Regions from separate parts of the Sporolactobacillus caesalpiniae genome, predicted to be linked through region 1. Evidence: riboswitches for the same ligand, from Rfam matches in the RefSeq annotation. Region 1 holds a riboswitch; each other region holds the start of a gene.
What was found. A riboswitch is a leader RNA that binds a small molecule or an ion and turns the genes downstream of it on or off. The one in region 1 is predicted to bind S-adenosylmethionine.

Region 1 (4,429 bases):
GCTTTTCTCCCATGGAAATCACTTCCCTATTTATTTTTCGAGTCAATCAGCATCCGCGTACGGGACCGGCGGTTGATTTAACGAGAATGACATCACTGTCTTCCTCGGCACGCACGGCATGCAGTTCCTGAGCGTTCAGGTGCACAAGCTTACCGGGTACAAGATGTTCCGATTGACCAGACGCGGTGAAAACAATGGCACCGCGCACGGGAATTACGGTCACTTCCGCATCGCCGCCGTGATGTTCGGGAATTTCCTGTCCTTTTTGCAGGGATAAATGCATAACGGTCTGGTATTCGTCATGATAAAGGCGTTCCTTTAAAGCTGTTTGATTTTGGCATGTAAGAAGTTGCATGGGTGTTCGCTCCTTTAATATATAGATACATTTTATCGTACTTTAATTGAGAAATTCTATCATCTATACTATATAATAACGCTAATCGATTTGAACATGACCGAGATCAAGTTTCGACTTATTCTATAGAAAAAGCCATTATAGCATGGAATGGTGATGAAAAATGAAAGGAAGGAGGGTGTTCGATGTCTGAATTAAAGGCGGCCGGCTGGTTTCAAGAGTTTACGGATGACGCGCTGAAGCAAGTGGTTTCAATGGGGGTAATGAAACAATACCGTGCTAAAGAGGCAGTGTTTGTTCAAGGGGAACCTCTGACCCATTACTTTTTTGTTGTGGATGGACTGATCCATGCCTATCATCAAAATAGGGAAGGGAAGAAGTGGATCGCAAGTCTGTTCTCGTGTGGTGACCTGTTTCCGCATACCGGTTTGGTTGATGATGAAAATCGATATCCGGCGAATGGTGAGACGATTACACCGTGTCTGCTTTTTGTAATCAAAAGGGAGAAGATGCATGAACTGATGCGCAGCTATCCTTCCCTCGAACGCCGACTCACGCAATTCTTTGCTAAGAAAAGTCAGGAGCTGATGAATCGATATGCTGATTCTGTTCTTGAGCCTGCGCTCGTTCAACTTGTTTCGTTGTTGAAGCGGCTCGTGCAGCAATCAGGCACTAAGGCGACGGATGGTTGGGTACTTATCTCGACAATGATGACAGAACAGGATATGGCGGGATATATTGGTGTCACACCGGAAACCGTCAGCCGTTTATTGAACCGCCTCTATCGTGAGAAGCGCGCTAAATCCGCCGGTCGGGGCAAAATTTACATTGATCTCGATAAGTGTTGATCAGCTTCAATACAAATCTGTTATACTTTTATAAATGAAAACGAGAATGCCTATGCAACTTACTTTGCGTAAGTAACACGAGCAAGAAAGGATGAGCAGAGGTGACTGCAAAGGAGATATTATTTGTACTTTTGGAAGAATACGCTGACTGGGAAGGTGCCTACCTTGCCTCCGAAATTATGAGAGGCTCAGGAGCAGGAACAAACGATTATTGTGTTAAGACAGTATCTTTAACAAAGGAGCCGGTTCATTCGATCGGAGGATTCACCGTTATTCCGGACTATGACATCGATTCGGTGGATGATCAGTTCTATGGATTAATTCTCATTGGTGGTAACTCGTGGCGAAAGGAATCCAGTAAAAAGATCATACCGCTCATAAAAAGGGCATTAGAAAAGAACGTTGTCTTAGGCGCTATTTGTGACGCCACGGTATTTTTGGGAATGCACGGATTTCTCAATGAAGGTAAGCATACAAGCAATCAGCTGGAGAAATTGAAGAAAGCGGCAGGGGAAAATTATAGCGGCGAAAAAGAGTATATAGATCAACAAGCTGTCCGTAGTGCTAATAGAATCACCGCTAATGGAACTGCCGCTTTAGAATTTTCAAAAGAAGTTTTAGTGGCGCTGGGCATGAAGGATGAAGCTGAAGCAGATGATTGGTACACTTTTCATAAACTTGGCTACTACGAATATATCAAACAATTGAATTAGTACTAGTTAATGAGGCGTCTGATTAGAGACAAACTTGGCGACTAGTGCAAACGGTAAAGGAGTGCTGCTGATGAACCAGGCTTTACTTGTTATTGACTCGCAACTGACGCTGATTGAGGGTGATTCACAGGAGCCCGGCGTATATAATAAAGAAGAGTTGTTTCGGAAAATCAATCTTGTAATCGAAAAAGCTGTGGGATCGAATATTCCCATAGTCTTTGTCCGCGACACCAGTGTATCCGGCGGTGAAGGAGAAGGATTCCAGGTTCACCCGGCAATTCATATACCGGATGATGCTGAGATTTTTAATAAAAGCGCAACAAGTTCTTTTTATCACACACCTTTATTAAAATTCCTTCAGGAGCATGGTAGTGAACATCTTGTTATTGTAGGATGTAAGACCGAATATTGTATTGATACCGCCGTTCGAATGGCTACGGTCAACGGCTTTGATGTCACACTGGTCGGTGATGCCCACTCGACTGCGGATACTCCGATATTATCTGCGGCGCAGATTATCCAACATCACAATCGAGTGCTGAACGGTTACGACAATGACGACCATTTCTCGCTGGTACTGAATTCAGACGAGGACGTGTTTCAACCGACGCATAACAACTATCGTTAATGTGGGTCATTTGAATCGAATAGGCAATGGCAGGAGGGATAGCATTGACGCTATCCCTCATTTTGTGTGCGTTCATTTGATGAGATGCGGAACGAAAGAAAGAATCGTGCGCCAGGGGAGACACCGCTGGCATGCGTCTGTTTGAGGAGGCTCCCAGATCGCCGCGGCAAGCGAGCAGCTGAAGCGACGCTCGTTCAAGTCACAAGGTTAACGGATCAAAGCTCCATACAGATTGACAGCAGAGGACCAGGCGCTTTCGCTCAATTTTTCTTACAAGTAAAAAATCTTATGATTTTGTCCCACTGGTACGACGATAAGCGTCATAAGAGGCTGATTCCCCATCCGAACTTATCGGTTGGGCGATCAGGTTAAGCGTTAAATCTGATAAATAAACGGAAAAATTCCGCTTAATTAGAAAATTAATGAAAAAATTGCTTAAATAGACGGAGAAATTCCGCTTATCGAATCGAAAAACGTGAAAATGGAGGATTTTTCTGTGCTTAACCGGAAAAATTACCCTTATTTACCTGTGAAACAAGCGTCATGATGCATATAACCGGAAAAACTCCGCTTTTTTTATTCCGTCCACGTTACTTAATCAAGGATCAAAATGATTCATGAACTAGAACTGTTTGATCAAGACAAGCTTGATGATTCAAAACCGCATTTAGTGAAAGTCACCGTATCCTGTGGAAGTAAAGACCAGGTTTGCCCCGTTTTTCTTATTGACACAGGTGGGAATAGTGCTATAATACAATAAATCACACCTAAATACTTGGTTATATGTTTGTTTATCCAGAGAGGGTAAAGGATCTGGCCTGATGATCCCTCAGCAGCGGACCTTGCAAAGAGGTACTGTGCTAAATCCAGCGGTAATCCCGGCAGATAAACAGAACCTGTAAAGAGGTTTTCTGAACACGGGAAATCTCTTTTTTATTTGCCTCAATAAATGGATAAATAGTCATCTGAGCTAGTCCGAGAAAAATTAAGGGTGATTAAAAAACGAAAAAGGGTGAATGAACATGGCAGAACACTATTTTGAAGTAGAGCCAGGTATTGAGTTGCACTATCGTGATGAAGGGAGTGGACGGCCGCTCATTTTTATTCCGGGTTGGACATTCAGTATTGATGTATTTGAAAAACAGATTGCTTACTTCTCCACGCGTTATCGCGTGATTGCGGTAGATCCACGAAATCATGGAAAATCAACGATCAGTGTAAACAGAAATACGTACGATGTGCAGGGAGCGGATCTTGGAAAATTGATCGATCACCTTGATTTAAAAAATGTCGTGTTGGCCGGTTGGTCGTTTGGTGGTTTAACCTTATGGTCTTATGTGGAACATTTTGGAACTCAAAACATTTCGGCTTCTGTCACCATTGATGTATCCCCGCGGACCCTTAGCTCGGATTCTGATGAGTGGGTAGCCGGGACACTTGAAGACCTCATCGCCGTCCACAACCATTCTCTGGATTCTGCCGAACATTATCGTCAGTTTATTGATTCATTTGCTGAAAATCTCCTATTCGATCACGCGATTACTGATGAAGAAAAGAGCCGATTTACAGCGCCAAGCTTGCGCATTCCGCATCAAATTGCCGATGCGCTCTATGTTGACGGCTGGCTTACAGACAAAAAAGCAGCAGCAAAAACGATTGATGAAGCAGTGCCCTCGTTAACATTTACTTCATCCGCGCGCTCAGATGCCGCTACGCCTTATATACAAAAAGAATTTCCAAATAGTGACGTGCATTCGTTTGGCAATCATCTGTTATTTTGGGAATATGCGGATCGATTTAATGAAATTCTAGATCAATTCCTTAGCAAACACCAACTTTCAGAGATTGTTTTACAGAGATAACAGGAAGAATAGTATAAAGCACA
Region 2 (4,429 bases), on a different contig from region 1:
TTTTTTCACATGCTTATGCACTTGCAGATCACAGTAGAATCCTGCCAGCTCAAGGAGCGCGGGTTGAATGACTGGGAATGCCGGCAAACCGTTCAGCGTTTGCTGACATGTATTCACAAGCGCCTGAAGATAGCCTCCATCATTGCAAACGCCGCGGTAGCGATAGTAATCCTCCGGTGCTGCTCCCGGGGTCAGCGCATGCAGCATCGACTGATGCAAACAGCGAAAATCTTCCGGGTCAAGAGATATGCTTCGATCGCAAAGGTTGTCCAGATAATCACTAATTGTTTGATAGGCGACAATGAACGCAATAATTTCCTTCCTGTGTCCTTCGGCTAAAAGGCTGTAAATGGAACCGCCCTCGCAATGAAATGTCTTTGATTCAATGCTCGCAAGCGCCTGTTTGCGCAACTCGGCATCAGGAATCGCAAGCGCCTTATCCTTCCATTTTTTTAGATTATGATGCACATCAGGAAGCACTTTCCTGTATATTTGCGCCATAAGTTTAATCGGTCTCGATGGTACCGTCATCAACACGCCTCCAGTTAAATCCGCCCATAATATCCGAGAGCGAACATCTCACTATCACCTATTATAGCAAACGATCAGTCTGCTTATGCGAACTTATCTATAAGAAAAACCGAACAAAGAGCGCCTGTTCCTTACTTCCGCAGGATGCGGTGACTTTCGCGTTGCTTGCAGGACATGCGTCATTAGCGAAGGTTCCTTTGCTCCAAATACCGTTTTGAATCATCAACCTTGTGCGTGAACAGACATTTCTATTTCACAAATCATTTTGATCCTTAATTAAGTAACGAGTAAAATAAGCGGAGATTTTCCGCTTATTTGCATCCTGGCGCCTGTTTTACAGGTACATAAGGGTAATTTTTCCGGTTATACACAGAAAAACCCGCCATTTTCACGTTTTTCGATTCGATAAGCGGAAATTATCCGTCTATTTAAGCAATTTTTTCATTCATTTTCTAATTAAGCGGAATTTTTCCGTTTATTTCTCAGATTGAGCGCTTCCCTGATCGCCCAACCGAATCTTATGACCTTATCGTCGTACCGGCAAAGCAAAACGCCATACATTCTTACCAGTGTTAGAAAACTTGGCTTCGCCAAGCCTTCTGGCGAAGGTCATGGACGGCCTAGTGTTCGGTGAGCCACAGGACACACTTCCGCAGGATGCGGTGGCTTCGACGTTGCTCATAGGATGTGAGCGCCGTCGTTTCCTTGAAACAAATATTTTTTATGCTATCCTATCAGTGTGAAAAAAATCGCTTATCCACACCCGAGGGCGTGGAAAGCGATTTTGCGTGCAAGAAGTTAATGGGTCTTAGACTCAGAGTGTATTTGCTGTTTTAATAAATCTGCTTTATCGGTCTTCTCCCATGGGAGTTCGATGTCGGTTCGGCCAAAGTGTCCGTAAGCCGCCGTCTGTCGATAGATCGGCCTGCGTAAATCAAGCATCTCAATAATACCTGCCGGACGAAGATCAAAATTATGGCGAATCAACTGAACAAGCTGTTCCTCAGTTGCTTTCCCGGTGCCAAAGGTATCCACGGAAATGGATACCGGTTCAGCGACACCGATGGCGTAGGCTAATTGAATTTCACATTTTTCAGCCAATCCCGCTGCGACAATATTCTTTGCGACATATCGGGCCGCATAAGAGGCCGAGCGGTCAACTTTCGTCGCGTCTTTTCCTGAAAAAGCGCCGCCGCCATGACGCGCGTATCCGCCGTAGGTATCAACGATAATCTTTCTTCCGGTCAGACCGGCATCTCCTTGTGGTCCGCCAATAACAAAGCGCCCGGTAGGGTTAATGAAAAATTTGGTTTTTTCATCAATTAAGTTCGGCGGAACTGTCGGCCGAATTACAAACTCATGAATATCTTTCTTGATTTGTTCTTCGGTCGCTTCTGGATCATGCTGTGTGGAAATGACAATTGTGTCAATGCGTTCCGGATGGCCCTGTTCGTCGTATTCAACCGTTACCTGAGTCTTTCCATCGGGACGGAGATAACCGATCGTCTTGTTTTTGCGAACGTCAGCCAGCCTTTTTGCAAGCTTATGCGCGAGTGAAACTGGGAGCGGCATCAGCTCCGGTGTTTCATTGACTGCGAAACCAAACATCAATCCTTGATCTCCGGCACCAATTGCTTCAATCTCATCATCTGACATCGTGCCCTCACGCGCCTCAAGCGCCTTGTCAACGCCCTGCGCAATGTCTGCCGATTGTTCCTCAATAGACGTTAAAATTGCACAGTTAGAGGCATCAAAGCCGTATTTCGCATTGTTATAGCCAATCTCCTGAATCGTACGGCGAACTACTTTCGGTATATCCACATAGGTGGAAGTCGAAATTTCACCTGTTACAAGGACAAGTCCAGTATTAACCACAGTTTCACAAGCAACCCTTGCATTTGGATCCCCCTTAAGGAGTTCATCAAGAATTGCATCTGAAATCTGGTCGCAAATCTTATCCGGATGGCCTTCAGTTACCGATTCGGAAGTGAACAAGCGTCTTGAATACTTCTTCGTCATTTTTCTTCACCCTGCCTTTCAAACATTATATACAAAATGGTGTCAACGGTACTCGATCCCTCTGCTTTTGTTTTCAAGGCATGAAAAAAGCCCACTCCAATTAAGGATAGGCCGATTCTTATCGCGCGCCTCTTATTATCAGAAGAAAGACGAAACAATCTCTTTTCTCTGCAGGTTAGCACCGTGCCGTTATTCGGCCGGTTGCCGGGCTTCATCGGGCCTGTCCCTCTGCCTACTCGGAATAAGAGCAGCCGTATGTAAATCCCATCATAACGCAGGGGATTAAAACTGTCAACGAATTCCTCGCGACTGTCACAGGCAAACATTGCAGAATAGTATAGATTGAAAAAACTAAGATTCACAGAAATTCTGATTTCACTGTCCATTGCATCGTGACACATACACTGTTAATCTATTAGAGTCTGTTCAAAAAGGAGGACAAAAAGAGCCGAGGTCAGGCAAATCGCCACGTCGCGTGTCATGCCTGACACTAGCTCGTCCTGAGCGTCGAAGATCAAGGAAGCGCAGTTTTGAGCTACCCGCGCGTACTTTCACAGGACGTGATGGCTTCACCGTTGTGCACAGGGCCGTGCACGGTATTAGTTGAAGATCCCCTGTTAATACGTGAGGAGCGGAGAAACAAGCTGACGCAGAACTTCCACAGGATGCGGTGACTTCTGCGTTTGGCACAGGACGTGCATGCTGTTAGCAGAAGATCCTCATTGCCTTTTTCCCGGACTTTTTGAACACCCTCTATTAGTAGGTATTATTATTTCTAATGCGTTATACTATAAATAGTAAGTGAAAATTTTTTGATTAGACAACTTGGCTTCGTCAAGCCCTCTGGCGAATGCGAAGTTTTAGCTGCTTCTATACTCCTCTGAATTTTAAACATTCTTAACGTACACAGAAAGGGTTGATTCCATGTACCATGCGTCCCTTGAAACACCCATCTCTGAATTGCTGCATACCGGGAACTCGTTCATTAATTTATCCGTTCCTGAACTTATTGAACATGCACTGAAGAAAAATGAAGGCGTTTTAACTAATAACGGCGCTCTTGCTGTTACAACCGGAAAATATACAGGGAGATCGCCTAAAGACAGATTTTTCGTTAAGGATGAAGTGACAAGCGAATTAGTTGACTGGAGCAGGAATCAGCAAATAAATGAAAGCGTTTTCCTTAATGCTTATCAGAAAATTGTTCATTACCTGACAGGGAAAAAAGACAAATATGTGTTTCGCGGCTTCGCAGGTGCAGACCCGGAGCATCGCCTCGCCATTCAGATTGTTAATGAGTATGCTTGGCAGAACCTATTCTGCCGGCAGCTGTTTATTGAGCCAACCAACTCGGAGTTGGAACATCATCACGCTGCGTTCACGGTCCTTGCCGCTCCAGGATTCAAAGCAGATCCACTTGTTGACGGCACACGCTCCGAAGCGTTTATCATCATATCCATGAAGTACAGGATCATTTTAATCGGCGGCACTGAGTACGGAGGAGAAATTAAAAAATCCATTTTCACTGTTATGAATTATTTATTGCCTCAAAAAGGGATCATGTCGATGCATTGTTCAGCAAATCAAGGATCAGACGGACGTGTCGCTTTATTTTTCGGATTATCAGGAACGGGAAAGACAACTCTCTCCAATTCACCGGATCGATCTTTAATTGGCGACGATGAGCATGGATGGTCGACAGATGGTGTGTTCAATATTGAAGGCGGATGCTATGCCAAAGCCATCCGATTGTCGCGTGAAAAAGAACCGCAAATCTATGACAGTATTCAATTCGGCACCATTCTTGAGAATGTTGTCATCTCCCAGAAAAATCGCAAACCTGACTATGATAATGCTGATTTGACAGAAAACACACGTG
Region 3 (4,429 bases), on a different contig from region 1:
GAAGGGCATTATAAAAAACAGCATTATTCTTCAAGATGGACGCGAATTTAATCTCTCTTATATCGTAAAACCGGATGTTATCTCGTTGCTTCGAGATGAGGTTTCCAAGTTTACGGAACAGCCATTCAATGTACGTGTGGAATCCAACGAAGCGACTTTCTATCAAGTGGATCGCGTCACCTTTTGGAAATATGTCAATGCGACACCGGAGCTGCAGAACTATATCAAAAGCTATTATCGTAAGAAATTATCGGAGAATATTTTCCGTTCCCAGCGAATGATCATGAATGGAAAAAAAGGCGCGGTTTGCGCCTTTATTTACAGTCTGATTGATTTATTCGGGCGCAAAGTGCGTGAGGGGATTTTGATTGATTTCATGTTAACAAATGATGACATCGCCGGCTTCTGCGGTATCAGTGCGCGCAGCAGCGTCAATCGAATGCTTGGTGAGTTAAAACGTGACGGCGCGCTGATGGTCAAGAATCGAAAACTGATCATCACAGATATAAGTTATCTTTTGGATCACATTGCTAACTAAAATGAACGATACACATCCTATATGGAACAGAGGCTGTCTGTATAACAACTCTTATACTGCGCTCCGGTTGCTCGCTTTCCACGGCCGACCCGGAAATCTCCTCGCTTAATACCCATGAACTGCGGGGTCTCCCTTGATTCGCTGATCCCGTGTATGAGTCTCACACCTGTGCTCTTGATTCATAATTTATGTATGGTGTCTCAAAGTCAAAAACGGACTTTGGGGACACCCGCTTTCTTGCCCTTGAAACAACTCGATTTCCGATCCCTTCCTAATTCACTTACCAAAAAAACGCCTCAACTTATTCAGTTCAGGTTGTTCCGTACTCACCAATTGAATACTCAAACAAAGAAAATATTACAATTTTATGTCACTTACACTTTTTAAACCAAGTAATTCGATAAAATTTAATTGACATAGGATTAGTATGAATTATATCTAATGATCATCGTAACGAACTCCCGGAACGCGTCTGGGAATGTGTTGTAAGAACGTTTTACATCACCTTTATTAAAATTGAACACTAAAGGTCTTATCAAGAGTGGTGGAGGGACTGGCCCAATGAAACCCGACAACCAGCACACTGTGCATGGTGTCAATTCCTGCAGATTAAATTCTGGCAGATAAGAAGAGACAGCGAAAACAGCTGCTTTTCTGATTCTGTGAAAAGCGGCTGTTTCTATACGTTAAAAATTGAACGCCTAGGCTAGTTCGTTTATTTCATTACAGAGACGAGGGGGAGTATCCATGAATTTAAAAAAAGGAATGATTCTAGCTTTATCTTTTCTATTAATTATTTTGACGCTTTCGGGATGCGGAAGTGCGTCCGACAAAAAAAGCAGCAGTACTAAAGTCAATAAAAACACAGTCACAATCGGTGCAACGGATTCCTTGTCCACGATCAATCCGTTGCTCGTGGATCTAACTGAACTAGGGAAATATGCCATCGGGCTCAATTTTCTGCCATTAATTGAGCTTGACAGCAAACTGAATGTTGTCGGTCAGTTAGCGGACAGCGTGACAACAAAAGACAATCGGACCTTTACCGTCAAAATTAATAAAAAAGCAAAATGGTCGGACGGCAAAGCAATTACGGCAGATGACGTGATCTTCTCGGTGCTGAGATTAACCAATCCTAAGGTTGGAAATGTAAATATAGGCGGTTATGCCGTGCTAAAAGGATTTAACGATAGCGGAAACTCTCCGGATGGAGCAAAAAGCATTGCCGGCGTGAAAAAGATAGACAGCAAAACAGTAGTATTCGTTACAAAAGCCCCACTGTCGATCGCAACCTTTGACAATACAATTGGGCGCTATCTATTTACCATTCCAAAGCATGTATTACAAGATGTCAGCCCTGATCAATTGGGCAAATACAGCTGGTTCAATAAACCAACTGTCGTCAGTGGTCCCTACAGGCTAACAAAATATGATTCCAATCATTACATCTCCTATACTGCAAATGAAGACTACTGGAGAGGCGCTCCGAAAATCAAAAATCTGAACATAAAAATTGTGCCATCAAGCCAGTTGTACTCTGGACTTAAATCCGGTGAAATTGATTTTGTGCAACAAACATTAGGTGTATTCCCACAAGAAGATTATAAAAACGTTCAAAAATTAGGCAACGTAAAAACAGTACTGGAGCAGCCGCTCACCAATCAGCTCGTTTCAATAAATACTAAAACGATTTCCGATGTTCGTATTAGACGGGCAATTCAACTGGCGTCCAATCGTGAAGAAATAGTGAAGAGTTTGCTGCATGGAAATGGTGAGATCGTTGATGGATTCCTTTCGTCATACAGCCCGTATTTTGACTCATCGATCAAACCGGCCGCATTCAATTTGAAAAAGGCAAAAAAACTCGTTGAAGAAGCGCATTGGGACAAATCGAAGGAATTGACTTTTCTCGTCAATTCTGGTGACAGCACCTTTGTCCAAGCAGCCGATATTATCGCAGCAAATCTGAAGACAATTGGTATAAAAGTGAATGTACAGACTCAAGATCTGTCCAACCTTCTGACCAAAGCTTCAAAGCATCAATTCGATTTGTTCGCCGTTCAATATACGCTATCCCCAATCGATCCTTACCCGGATGTTGATTGGATCGTCAACAGTGATGGAGACTGGCCGCAGTATAAAAATAGTCAACTAGCAGCAAATCTTTCTAAGATTCAATCGGCGAAGAATACAGAAGAAACAAAAACGCTGTACAGCAACATTAATAAAATCGTTCAAAAAGATGTTCCTGTTTACTCAGCATATATTTTACGTTCGCTAGGCGCTTATAATAAGGATCTCAAAAATGCTCAACCGCATATCTACGGTTCCTTCAACACGATTGAAAAATGGGAATGGAAAAAATAAGCTTGTAAATAAAGGAATGAGTTTCAATGGATCATTTGCTTGAAATCAAACATCTGGAAACCACCTATACCGTTCATTCCGAAGAGCGGACTCTTGTTCACGATGTCAGTTTGCATGTAGATAAGGGCGAGACGTTGTGTCTGGTCGGCGAATCAGGGTCCGGTAAAAGTATCACCATGCTTTCTGTTTTAGGATTATTAAAAAACAACGGCAAGGTTACTTCCGGATCAATCAAATTTGAGAATCAGGAATTACAGCGTCTCACGGATCACAAGCTGGATAAGATCCGTGGAAATCAGATCAGCATGATTTTTCAAGATGCGTTGACAAGTCTCAATCCTGTATTCACTATCCGAACCCAAATAGAAGAAATCATTGATGCCCATCTTAAATGTTCCGGCAGAGAGAAAAAAGAACGAGTGATTGACCTACTGAACCAAGTAGGTCTTTCTGATTATGGATTGATCTTAAAAAAGTATCCTCACGAATTGTCTGGGGGACAAAGGCAACGCGTGCTTATAGCCATCGCACTGGCGTGCAATCCTAAGGTTCTGATCGCCGACGAACCGACAACGGCATTGGATGTTACCATTCAAGCTGGAATCATGAATCTTCTCGATCAATTAAAAAGAAAAAGAAATATGGCTCTGATCTTAATTACTCATGATATGGGCGTCGTGGCCCAGATGGCGGATCGAGTGGCAGTGATGTACGCAGGACAAATCATTGAAGAAGCAAAAGTGAACGACATTTTCCTGTACCCGAAACATCCCTATACAAAAGCGCTTCTTCAGTCGATTCCTGATGTCGCGCTTTCAAAATCAAAGATAATTGAACCAATAAAAGGTGTTGTACCAGAAACATATTACCAGATAAAAGGATGTCGTTTTGCTGATCGATGTTCGTTCAGACGACCGGCATGTGTGCAAAATGTCCAACCATTTAGAAAAATACAGGGATCGTATGTACGTTGCCACTATGCGGAAGAATTGCTGAATGGAGAACAATGATGGGTAACGATAGTGTATTGAAAATCATTAAACTCAATAAAATCTATAAGGTTCAGTCCGCCTCATTTTTTACGAAAGCTGTTGTCCATGCCGCGTGCGATGTATCCTTCGAGATCAATAAAGGAGAAATATTGGGACTTGTCGGCGAGTCAGGCAGCGGAAAGACAACCGTAGGCAAGCAAATTGTCGGATTGGAAAAGCCTACATCAGGGATTATCCAGTTTTACGGCAAAGATACGACGACGTTCACGCCTAAAGAAAAGAAAGCGAACCGAGTGAAGATACAGATGATTTTTCAAGATGCTTACTCTTCTTTAAATCCGAGGAAAAATGTCTTTACTATTCTAGCAAAACCTATCTTGGTGAACCATATCGTTCCAAAGCATGAAGTCGATGCATATATTGACCATCTACTTAACCTTGTCGGTCTTTCCAGAAATTCAAAAGATAAATACCCGCACGAATTTTCGGGAGGGCAGCGGCAGAGAATCGGCATCGCTCGCACTCTATCGCT

Region 2: it holds a riboswitch for S-adenosylmethionine, as region 1 does, so the genes downstream of both, metK (methionine adenosyltransferase) here and ABWW58_RS11495 (alpha/beta fold hydrolase) in region 1, are expected to answer to the same signal.
Region 3: it holds a riboswitch for S-adenosylmethionine, as region 1 does, so the genes downstream of both, ABWW58_RS10055 (ABC transporter substrate-binding protein) here and ABWW58_RS11495 (alpha/beta fold hydrolase) in region 1, are expected to answer to the same signal.

What each region holds. Positions count from the first base shown of each region.
Region 1 is NZ_JBEVCB010000005.1:223,079-227,507, reverse strand. It holds gene ABWW58_RS11525 (ferredoxin) at 1-13, opposite strand, end outside; gene ABWW58_RS11520 (cupin domain-containing protein) at 47-355, opposite strand; gene ABWW58_RS11515 (Crp/Fnr family transcriptional regulator) at 541-1,203, shown strand; gene ABWW58_RS11510 (type 1 glutamine amidotransferase family protein) at 1,305-1,916, shown strand; gene ABWW58_RS11505 (cysteine hydrolase family protein) at 1,987-2,544, shown strand; gene ABWW58_RS11500 (hypothetical protein) at 2,686-2,916, shown strand; SAM riboswitch class I at 3,333-3,436, shown strand; gene ABWW58_RS11495 (alpha/beta fold hydrolase) at 3,567-4,406, shown strand.
Region 2 is NZ_JBEVCB010000001.1:173,121-177,549, reverse strand. It holds gene tbcS (tetraprenyl-beta-curcumene synthase) at 1-531, opposite strand, end outside; gene metK (methionine adenosyltransferase) at 1,330-2,550, opposite strand; SAM riboswitch class I at 2,680-2,798, opposite strand; gene pckA (phosphoenolpyruvate carboxykinase (ATP)) at 3,475-4,429, shown strand, end outside.
Region 3 is NZ_JBEVCB010000004.1:334,531-338,959, forward strand. It holds gene ABWW58_RS10050 (Crp/Fnr family transcriptional regulator) at 1-538, shown strand, start outside; SAM riboswitch class I at 1,068-1,168, shown strand; gene ABWW58_RS10055 (ABC transporter substrate-binding protein) at 1,286-2,905, shown strand; gene ABWW58_RS10060 (ABC transporter ATP-binding protein) at 2,932-3,915, shown strand; gene ABWW58_RS10065 (ATP-binding cassette domain-containing protein) at 3,915-4,429, shown strand, end outside.